Regions from separate parts of the Comamonas sp. CAH-2 genome, predicted to be linked through region 2. Evidence: predicted binding sites of a transcription regulator. Region 2 holds the regulator's gene; the other holds the start of a gene.
What was found. The regulator sigma-54, encoded in region 2, starts transcription at its own class of promoters, with help from an activator protein. The targets are predictions, from matches to a motif close to TGGCANGNAANCTGCTTT.
Positions count from the first base shown of each region.

Region 1 (5,272 bases), on a different contig from region 2:
TCAACGAGGTGCGGCAGCTGCGCCAGCAGGTGCCGGAAGGCGGGCAGGGCGCGCCACGCAACCTGCGCGACGAGCTGCCACCGCACTATTGAGTGGTGTGACGCACGGGCCTGCAGGGGCCCGGTGCCGGTGGAGTCACTTCCAATCACAGAGCGCCTGGCGCACGTCCTGTAAGGCTTTCAGAATCAAAATCCTCCGAAATCCTTGTCAAGACTGCGCCAGGCGCTCTTTTTTTCTTCGGGTCGCGTGCGGTCCGTGGCTCACTCCTGCAGCATCTGCACCAGCTGGGTTTCGATCAGCAACTGCTGGGCGTTGCTGTTCAGCCGCGGGCCTTGCACCAGGAAGCTGTCTTCCACGCGCTCGCCCAGGGTGGAGACCTTGGCCAGCTGCACGCTCAGGCCGTGCGCCGCCAGGATGCGCGCCACGGAATACAGCAGGCCGGCGCGGTCGCTGGCCGAGATGTTGAGCAGCCAGTTCTGCGCCTTGTCGTCCGGCGTGAGCGTGACGCGCGGCACCATGGGGAAGCTGCGCACGCGCCGCGACAGGCGGCGCTTGCCGGGCTCGGGCAGCGGCTCCTTGCTGAGGATGGCCTGGGGCAGGCCGTTTTCGATCAGCGTCGTCAGCTCGCGGTAGTGCATCTGCAGCTGCTCGGAGGCGATCTGGAAGGTGTCCAGCGCATAGCCATTGCGCGCCGTGTGGATGCGGGCGTCCACCACCATCAGGCCGGCGTTGTCGAAGTAGCCGCAGATGCGGGCGAACAGGTCGGACTGGTCCGGGGCGTACACCAGCACCTGCACGCCTTCGCCCACCAGGGACTGGCGCGCGCGCACCACGGGCACGGGGCTGCCCACGTGGCGCGACAGCTGGCGCGCATGCCAGGCGATGTCGGCCGGCTCGTGGCGCATGAAGTAGCTCACATCCAGCGTGTCCCACAGCGCCTTGTGCGACTCGTAGGGCTGGGCCGTCAGGGCCAGGGCCACCTGGGCCTCGCGCTTGCGCGCCTCCACCAGGGCGGCGGCATCGGGCGCGCGCCCGCCCAGCACGCGCAGCGTGGCGTGGTACAGGTCTTCCAGCAGCTTGCCCTTCCAGGCGTTCCAGACCTTGGGGCTGGTGCCGCGGATGTCGGCCACGGTCAGCAGGTACAGCGCCGTCAGGCGGCGCTCGGTGCCCACGCGCTCGGCAAAGGCGCGGATCACGTCCGGGTCGCTGGTGTCCTGCTTTTGCGCCACGGTGCTCATCTGCAGGTGCTCGCGCACCAGGAATTCGACCAGCTCGGCGTCCTCGGCGGCCATGTTGTGCTGGCGGGCAAAGCGCCGCACCTCGATGGCGCCGATCTCAGAGTGGTCGCCGCCACGGCCCTTGCCGATGTCGTGGAACAGCGCTGCCAGGTACAGCAGCCAGGGCTTGTCCCAGCCGCTGGCCAGTTGCGAGCACAGCGGGTACTCGTGCACGTGCTCGGCCATGAAGAAGCGCCGCATGTTGCGCAGCACCATCAGCGTGTGTTGGTCCACGGTGTAGACGTGGAACAGGTCGTGCTGCATCTGGCCCACGATGCGGCGGAAGGACCACAGGTAGCGCCCCAGCACCGAGGTGGCGTTCATCAGCCGGAAGGCATGGGTCTGGCCGCGCGGTTCCTGCAGGATCTGCATGAAGGTATCGCGGTTCACCGGATCCTGGCGGAAGGTGTTGTCCATCAGGTCGCGCGCGCTGTACAGGGCGCGCAGCGTGCGCGCCGACAGGTCGCGCAGGCCGGGCGACTTCTGGTAGGTCAGGAAGGTGGCCAGGATGGCCTGCGGGTCCTTCTGGTACAGGTCGTCGCTGGCCACCTCGATCAGCCCGTCCTTGTCGAAGAAACGGTCGTCGATGCGCTTGAGCTCGGCGTTGTTCGGGTACAGGTGCTCCTCAATGTTCAGCAGCAGGATCTGCTGCAGCTGCATCACCGCCTTGGCCGCCCAGTAGTAGCGGCGCATCAGCACCTCGCTGGCGCGCACGGGCATGGTCTCGCCCACGGGCGTGTGGCTCTGGATGCCGAAGGACTCGGCCACGGCGGTCTGCAAATCGAAGATCAGCCGGTCCTCGTGCCGGCCCGACAGGGCGTGCAGCTTGGCGCGGATCAGGCTCAGCGTGGCCTCGTTGCGCTCCAGCTGCGTGGCCTCGAACTCGGTGGCAATGCCGCTGGCCGCCAGTTCGCGCCAGTTGCTGCCCAGGCCGGCCGCCTGCGCCACCCACAGGATGGTGTGCAGGTCGCGCAGGCCGCCGGGTGATTCCTTGCAGTTGGGCTCCAGCGAATAGGGCGTGCCCTCGTGCTTGATGTGGCGCTGGCGCAGCTCCAGCGTCTTGGCGGTGAAGAAGGCCTTGGGGTTGAGCGAGGCGCGGTACTGGCGCTGGAACTCGGCAAACAGTGCCGCATCGCCGTCGATCAGCCGGGCTTCCAGCAGCGAGGTCTGCACGGTCACGTCGTTCTGGGCCTCGGCCACGCATTCGCTGGTGGTGCGCACGCTGGAGCCGATTTCCAGGCCCGCATCCCAGCAGGCGCCGATGAAGCGCTCCAGGTCCTCCTTCAGCAGGGCGTGCCCCTCGGTGCTGTGGCCGGGCAGCAGCAACAGCACGTCCACGTCGGAGGCGGGGAACAGCTGCTCGCGGCCATAGCCGCCCACGGCCACCAGGGCCACCTCGGCCGGCAGCCCGCTGGCCGCGCGGATGGCACACAGGTGCTGGTCGGTCAGCCGTGAGAGCTTTTGCAGCACGCTGCGGATGCCCCGGGTGCTGCTGGCAGGGGTGCGCAAGGCGTCGGTGAGGGCCGCCTTGTCCTGGCGGTAGGCAGTGCGCAGGGCGCCGAGTTCGATGTTCATGGCAAGAAAGACCTGTCAGGCAAAAACTGGACCACAGGCAAGCAAGAAATATGCAAGGCGTGGCGGCGGCATGGACCTGGAACCCGAGTGTGCACGATCCCGCCATGAAAAAAGGCAGTCCGCCTGCAGCGGGACTGCCTTGTCACAGGGCGCCAGGGCCGGGGCCGCATCAGGTGCGGATGCCGGTGATGAAGTCGGGTGGCGTGGGCGAGCCCTCGGACCAGGTCAGGATGTCGTAGCCGGTCTTGGTCACGGCCAGCATCAGCTCCCACTGGGCCGACAGGCTGCGGTCCTTGGTGATGATGGTCCAGCCGTCGTTGCCCAGTTCCTTCACCTCGCGCTTGCCCAGGTTCAGCATGGGCTCGATGGTGAAGACCATGCCTTCTTCCAGCACCGTGCCCGTGCCGGGCTTGCCGTAGTGCAGCACCTGGGGTTCTTCGTGGAATTTCTGGCCGATGCCGTGGCCGCAGTATTCGCGCACCACCGACAGGTTGTGCTTTTCGGCGTAGGTCTGGATGGCGTGGCCGATGTCGCCCAGCGTGGCGCCGGGCTTGACCTGCTGGATGCCCAGCCACATGGCTTCAAAGGTCAGCTTGGACAGGCGCTTGCCGGCGATGGTGCCCTCGCCGATCATGAACATGCGGCTGTTGTCGCCGTACCAGCCGTCTTCGGTGATGACGGTGACGTCCACGTTGATGATGTCGCCCTTCTTCAGCGGCTTGTCGTTCGGGATGCCGTGGCACACCACGTGGTTGGGCGAGGTGCACAGGTGGCCGGGGTAGGGCGGGTAGCCCGGGGGCTGGTAGCCGATGGTGGCGGACCGGGTGCCCTGCTGGGCCATGCACTCAGCGCCCAGGCGGTCGATCTCTGCGGTGGTGATGCCGGGCTTGATGTGGGGGGTGATGTAGTCCAGCACTTCCGAAGCCAGTCGGCCTGCAACGCGCATGCGCTCGATGTCTTGCGGGGTTTTGATGGTGATGCTCATGCCCTGGATTATTCCATCGGCCGGCTTTCGGTGGCGGCGCAGGCCTGCTTGGGGAAGTTGCTAGCAGGGTGTTGGCGATTGCGTGCAAAGCCTGCGCCTATTCCCCCTGCTCATATTGCTTTCCATATATAGGGTATTCGACCCGGTAAAATCGCAGCTCTCTCAATTCAGCGTCCCTGCCTTGGTGCTTGTCCTCAGGGCGGGACGCTTTTGACCAGCCTTCACATAAACAGGCCGCCTCGTGACCTTGCATTTGACTCAGTTTGAGGGTGGAAACGCCCTGAGCTCGTTCCGCGCCCAGCAACTCCTGACCGATCTGGTCGCCATCCACCCCAAGATCACGGGCATCAGCGCCCGATTTGTGCACCTGGTTGCCACCGAGGCCGCCCCGACTGCCGAGCAAGCTCAGCGTCTGGCGGCCTTGTTGACGTATGGCGACCCGTATGTCGGCGGGAGCGACGGTGTGGCCCTGGTCGTCACCCCGCGCCTGGGCACCATCTCGCCCTGGGCCTCCAAGGCCACCGACATCGCGCGCAACTGCGGCCTGGAGGTGTTCCGCGTCGAACGCATGACCGAGTACCGCGTGGAAGTGAAGTCCGGCCTGCTGGGTGGCAAGCCCGAGCTGTCGCAAGCGCAGACCGCGCAGATCGCGGCCTTGCTGCACGACCGCATGACCGAATCGGTCTTCGCCACCCGTGCCGAAGCCGAGCAGCTGTTCTCCACCCTGCAGGCCCAGCCCATGGAGTTTGTGGACGTGCTGGGCGGTGGCCGCGCGGCGCTGGAAACCGCGAACAAGCAGTGGGGCCTGGCCCTGGCCGACGACGAGATCGAGTACCTGGTCAACGCTTTCAATGACCTGAAGCGCAATCCCACGGACGTGGAACTGATGATGTTTGCGCAGGCCAACTCCGAGCACTGCCGCCACAAGATCTTCAACGCCAAGTTCACCATCGACGGCGTGGAGCAGGACAAGTCGCTGTTCGGCATGATCCGCAACACCGAAGCCGTCTCGCCCCAGCACACCGTGGTGGCGTACTCCGACAACGCCTCCATCATGGAAGGCCATGCGGTCGAGCGTTTCGTGGCCCAATTCGATGCCAAGGCAGGCACAGTCAGCGCTCCCAGCTATCAAAAGAAGACTGCCACCCACCATGTGCTGATGAAGGTGGAGACGCACAACCACCCCACGGCCATCTCGCCTTTCCCCGGTGCCTCGACCGGCGCCGGCGGCGAAATCCGTGACGAAGGCGCGACCGGCCGGGGCTCCAAGCCCAAGGCCGGCCTGACCGGCTTCACCGTCTCCAAGCTGTGGGGCAGCGAAGTCGGCAAGCCCGAGCACATCGCCAGCCCGCTGCAGATCATGATCGAAGGCCCCCTGGGCGGCGCGGCGTTCAACAACGAGTTTGGTCGCCCCAACCTGACCGGCTATTTCCGC
Region 1 covers NZ_VSWF01000005.1:51,734-57,005, forward strand. The annotation lists gene FYM52_RS05405 (SlyX family protein) at 1-92, shown strand, start outside; gene FYM52_RS05410 ([protein-PII] uridylyltransferase) at 261-2,852, opposite strand; gene map (type I methionyl aminopeptidase) at 3,022-3,837, opposite strand; gene purL (phosphoribosylformylglycinamidine synthase) at 4,079-5,272, shown strand, end outside.
Region 1: FYM52_RS05410 ([protein-PII] uridylyltransferase) is a predicted target of sigma-54. The motif match lies at 2,891-2,908, and genes of this name have one in related genera.

Region 2 (5,272 bases):
CCTGACCGATGTGTTCACGGTCGACGGCGAAAAGCGCAGCAACCTGCCTTCGTCGGCACCCGCAGGCTCGGGCGGCCGCGTGCGCGCCATCCTGGCGCCCAAGGCCACGCCGGGCAGCAGCCCCGCGCCGGCACCGGCCCAGCCCTTGCAGCCGTCGGGTGGTCTGAACTCCCAAGGACAGTGATGGCAGAAGATTTTCGTGACGCGCGTGCCACCAGCAAGCTGGAGGCGCGCCACCTGGCCAAGACCTATGGCAGCCGCAAGGTGGTCAAGGACGTGTCCATGACGGTGCAAAAGGGCGAGGTGGTGGGTCTGCTCGGCCCCAACGGCGCGGGCAAGACCACCTCGTTCTACATGATCGTGGGCCTGGTGCGCTGCGATGGCGGCGACATCCTGATCGACGGCCAGTCCGTGGGCAACATGCCCATCCACCAGCGCTCGCGCCTGGGGCTGTCCTACCTGCCGCAGGAGGCCTCGATCTTTCGCAAGCTGAACGTCGAGGACAACGTGCGCGCCGTGCTGGAGCTGCAGACGGATGCGGCCGGCCAGCCCCTGGGTGCCGCTGCCATCGAGCAGCAGCTGACCAGCCTGCTGCAGGAGCTGCGCGTCGAGCACCTGCGCAAGTCGCCGTCGCTGGCGCTGTCCGGCGGCGAGCGCCGCCGCGTGGAGATCGCGCGCGCCCTGGCCTCCAACCCGCGCTTCATCCTGCTGGACGAGCCCTTCGCCGGCATCGATCCGATCGCCGTGATCGAGATCCAGCGCATCATCGGCTTCCTCAAGGAACGCGGCATCGGTGTGCTGATTACCGATCACAACGTGCGCGAAACACTGGGTATCTGTGACCACGCCTTCATCATCAGCGATGGCACAGTACTCGCCCAGGGCACACCCGAGGAGATCGTCGAGAACCCGGATGTGCGCCGGGTCTACCTGGGTGAGCACTTCCGCATGTAGTCTGGCCCGGCAGCGTCGGCAATCACAAGAAAGTTCGAGGGGGTACAGCGTTGAAGCCAGGTTTGTCACTGCGGGTCTCACAGCATCTGGCGCTCACGCCGCAGTTGCAGCAATCCATCCGGCTGTTGCAGCTGTCCACCCTGGAGTTGTCCCAGGAAGTCGAGCAGATGCTCGACGACAACCCGTTTCTGGAGCTGGCCTCGGACGACGCCCCGCGCGAGGAGTTCGGCCTGCAGACTGCGGACGAGCCCGCCCAGCACGAGGGCGCCTCGGCCGACGAAACACCATATTCCATAGCAGACAGCGCAGGCACAGCCAGCGCTGAAGGCCAAAAAGACCAGGAATCCTCGGCGCCCGACAGCGACGTGCCCAGCGACTGGGAGGGCGACGGCAGCGTCGACATGGCGCACGACGACAGCGAATGGGGCGGCGACGCCCCGGCGCGCGGCAACCGCAACGACGACGAGGATGCCCCCACGGCCCTGGACCTGGCGGGCGCGCACGAGTCGCTGACCGATTTCCTGCACCAGCAGGCACTGTCGCTGCGCCTGTCCGAGATCGACCGCTACGCGCTGCGCTTCCTGATCGAAAACCTCAACGACGACGGCTACCTCGAGGACCCGCTGCAGGAGTTGGCCGAGGGCCTGGCCGGCACCGACGACCTGGAGCAGCTCGACGAGCTGGTGCACCGCTTCACCGTGGCCCTGCGCCTGCTGCAGTCGCTGGAGCCCGTGGGCGTGGGTGCCCGCGACCTGGCCGAATGCCTGCGCCTGCAACTGCTGCACCTGCACCGCGAGGACCCGCAGGACGAGATGCTGGAGGTGGCGCTGCAGGTCTGCGCCCAGCCGCTGGAAATGCTGGCGCGGCGCGATGTGCGCAAGCTGATGCAGGCCTGCGGCCTGCCCGAGGCCAAGGTGCGCGCCGCGCTGGGCGTCATCGCCCGGCTGGAGCCCAAGCCGGGACGGCGCTTCACCGATGTCGAGCGCCACATCATCGTGCCCGACGTGATCGTCAAGAAAACGTCGCGCAAAGGGGGCGATGGCCTGGCGCAGTTCAGCGTGCAGCTGAACCCGGACGTGATGCCGCGCCTGCGCGTGCACGACGTCTACGCCAACGCCCTGCGCAGCCACAAGGGCAGCGACGGGCACGCCGGCCTGCAGCAGCGGCTGCAGGAGGCGCGCTGGTTCATCAAGAACGTGCAACAGCGCTTCGACACCATCCTGCGCGTGTCCAAGGCCATCGTCGACCGGCAGAAGAACTTCTTCGTGCACGGCGAGCTGGCCATGCGCCCGCTGGTGCTGCGCGACATTGCCGACGAACTGGGCCTGCACGAATCGACCATCAGCCGCGTGACCACGGCCAAGTACATGGCCACGCCGCACGGCACCTACGAGCTGAAGTTCTTCTTCGGCTCGGGCCTGGGCACGGAGACCGGGGGCAACGCCTCCAGCACGGCGGTGCGCGCGCTGATCAAGCAGTTCGTCGCGGCCGAGAGCCCGAAGAAACCGCTGTCCGACAGCCAGATCGCGGACATGCTCAAGGAGCAGGGCATCGAGTGCGCGCGCCGCACCGTGGCCAAGTACCGCGAGGCCTTGAAGATCGCCCCGGCCAACCTGCGCAAGGCGCTGTAGACGCCTTAGGGTCGGTGGCTGGCTATGCAGACACGGCGGTCGACTATCCAAAAAGAGAGCTGCTGGCGCTGCATAGACAAAGGGTTCAGATGGAAAACCATCTGAACCCTTTTTTGCAAGCGCGCGAGCCGCTCTTTTTTGAGAACCCCGCGGGCACGCGCAGCGCGTGCCCGGCGGTGCGTCAGCGCAGGGCCAGGGCCTGCGTGGCGGGCGCGTGGTCCAGCTTGAAGCCGCCGACCACCTCGGCCAGCTGGTGCGCCTGCTGCTGCAGCGACTGCGCGGCGGCGGTGGCCTGTTCCACCAGGGCGGCGTTCTGCTGCGTGCCCTGGTCCATCTGGCTGACGGCGCCGTTGATCTCGCCGATGCCGTTGCTCTGCTCCTGGCTGGCGTGGCTGATCTCCGCCACGATGGCGGTGACGCGGCGCACGCTGTCCACCACTTCCTGCATGGTGGCGCCGGCCTCCTGCACCAGGCGGCTGCCGGTGTTGACCTGGTTGACTGAGTCGTCGATCAGCTGCTTGATCTCCTTGGCCGCGGCGGCGCTGCGCTGGGCCAGGGTGCGCACCTCGCCGGCCACCACGGCAAAGCCGCGGCCCTGCTCGCCGGCACGGGCGGCTTCCACCGCCGCATTCAGCGCCAGGATGTTGGTCTGGAAGGCGATGCTGTCGATCACGCCGATGATGTCGACGATCTTGCGCGATGCGGCGTCGATGCCGCCCATGGTCTGCACCACCTGGCCGACCACGCTGCCGCCGTGCGAGGCGACGGAGGAGGCGCTGCTGGCCAGCTGGTTGGCCTGGCGGGCGTTCTCGGCGTTCTGCTGCACCGTCGCGGTGAGCTGTTCCATGGCCGCGGCGGTCTCCTCCAGCGAGCTGGCCTGCTGCTCGGTGCGCGAGGACAGGTCCTGGTTGCCCATGGCGATTTCCTGGCTGGCCAGGCGCACGGATTCCGAGGCGGTGCGGATGCGCAGCAGCACGGCGGCGATCTTGTTCACGAAGTGGTTGAAGGCGGTGGCGATCTGCGCCAGTTCGTCCTTGCCGCTGTTGTCCAGGCGCACGGTCAGGTCCCCCTCGCCCGAGGCGATGTCTTCCAGCGCATCGCGCACCATGGCCAGGCGGCGCAGCTGGCGGCTGACGGCCACCGACACCAGGGCCACGGCCGCCACCAGGCACAGCGCGGTGATGGCCGCCGCCACCTGCAGCAGGTGGCGCAGCGGCGCGGTGGCCTCGGCGCGGTCGATGCCGATGGCCAGCACCCAGGGCGTGCCGTCGACCTTGGCGGCATACAGCATCTGCTCGGCGTCGCCGATGGTGACGTTCGCGCTCTGGCCTTGGCTGGTCAGCTGCTCGATCAGGGCTGGCGTCAGGGCCGGTGCGAGGGCGCTCATGGGCTTGAGCACCAGGTCCGCCTGGGCGTGGGCCAGGATGTTGCCCTGGCCGTCCAGCAAGAAGGCGAAGCTCTTGGGGGTGGGCTGGATGCTGGTCACCTTGCGGGAGACCGTGTCCAGGTGCATGTCCGAGCCGACAACGGCCACGGTCTGCCCGTTGGTCACCACGGGCTCCACAAAGCTGATGGTCAGCTTGCTGGTGCTGGCGTCGACGTAGGCTGGCGTCAGCGCCGCCTTGCCTTCACGCACCGCCTGCTGGTACCAGGGGCGTGCCGTGCCGTCGTAGTTCTCGGGCATCGGGTGGCTGAAGACGTGGCGCTTGTCGGCAAACACAAAGTAGGTGTCGTCGAAGGCGCCGGCCTGTTTGGCCGCCAGCAGCGCGGGCACGGGCTCGGCCTGGGGCACGGCGGCCTTGATGGAGCTGGTGATGCGCTGCTTTTCCTTGACCCATTCGGTCAGCTCGCCGGCATAGACCAGGGTGAGCTGGTGGATGCGCTGGTCCAGGCTCTCCAGGGTGTTGCTGCGGACCAGCAGAAAGGTGGGCACTGCCAGCGCCAACAGGGACAGCGCAGTGATGGCAACACAAATGCCGATGAGGCGGGCGCGCAGACTCTGGAACATCGAGGACTCCCGAAAGGAGATGTAATAAAGTGATTCTGGCTGCTATTTCGACGGAAATTGAACTGGATCAAGCGCGATCTGCAAAGTTACAGGTGTAAAAAATTGCGTCAAGCAATTCCTGGCGGCAACGCGTATCCTCCGCAGCACTACTTATGAATGCCCTGCAAATTTTTCTGCCCTGCGCCGCCGGCGTCGAGGGCTTTTTGGCCGATGAGGTCCGCGCCATCACTGGCGTCGGCCCGGAGGATGTGCTCACTGGCCGTGGCGGTGTGCTGGTGCGCGCCATGTGGCGCGACGCCCTGTTGCTGAACCTCCACAGCCGCCTGGCCCAGCGCGTGCTGGTGGAGCTGTCGTTCACCGAATACCGCAACGAAAACGACCTGTACCGTGCCGCCAGCGAGGTGGCCTGGGAGATCTGGTTCTCGCCCAAGGAAACCTTCAAGATCGAGGTCACGGCCCAGCACAGCCCGCTGACCAGCCTGAACTTCGCCGCGCTGCGCGTCAAGGACGCGATCGCCGACCGCTTCCGTGCCAAACGCAACGGCGTGCGCCCCAGCGTGGAAACCCACCACCCCGACGTGCGCGTGCACATGCACCTGACCACGGACAGCTGCACGCTGTACATCGACACCACGGGCGAGGCGCTGTTCAAGCGCGGCTGGCGCGAAGACAAGGGCGA
Region 2 covers NZ_VSWF01000025.1:20,855-26,126, forward strand. The annotation lists gene lptA (lipopolysaccharide transport periplasmic protein LptA) at 1-184, shown strand, start outside; gene lptB (LPS export ABC transporter ATP-binding protein) at 184-954, shown strand; gene FYM52_RS13335 (RNA polymerase factor sigma-54) at 1,005-2,585, shown strand; gene FYM52_RS13340 (methyl-accepting chemotaxis protein) at 2,767-4,593, opposite strand; gene FYM52_RS13345 (class I SAM-dependent RNA methyltransferase) at 4,746-5,272, shown strand, end outside.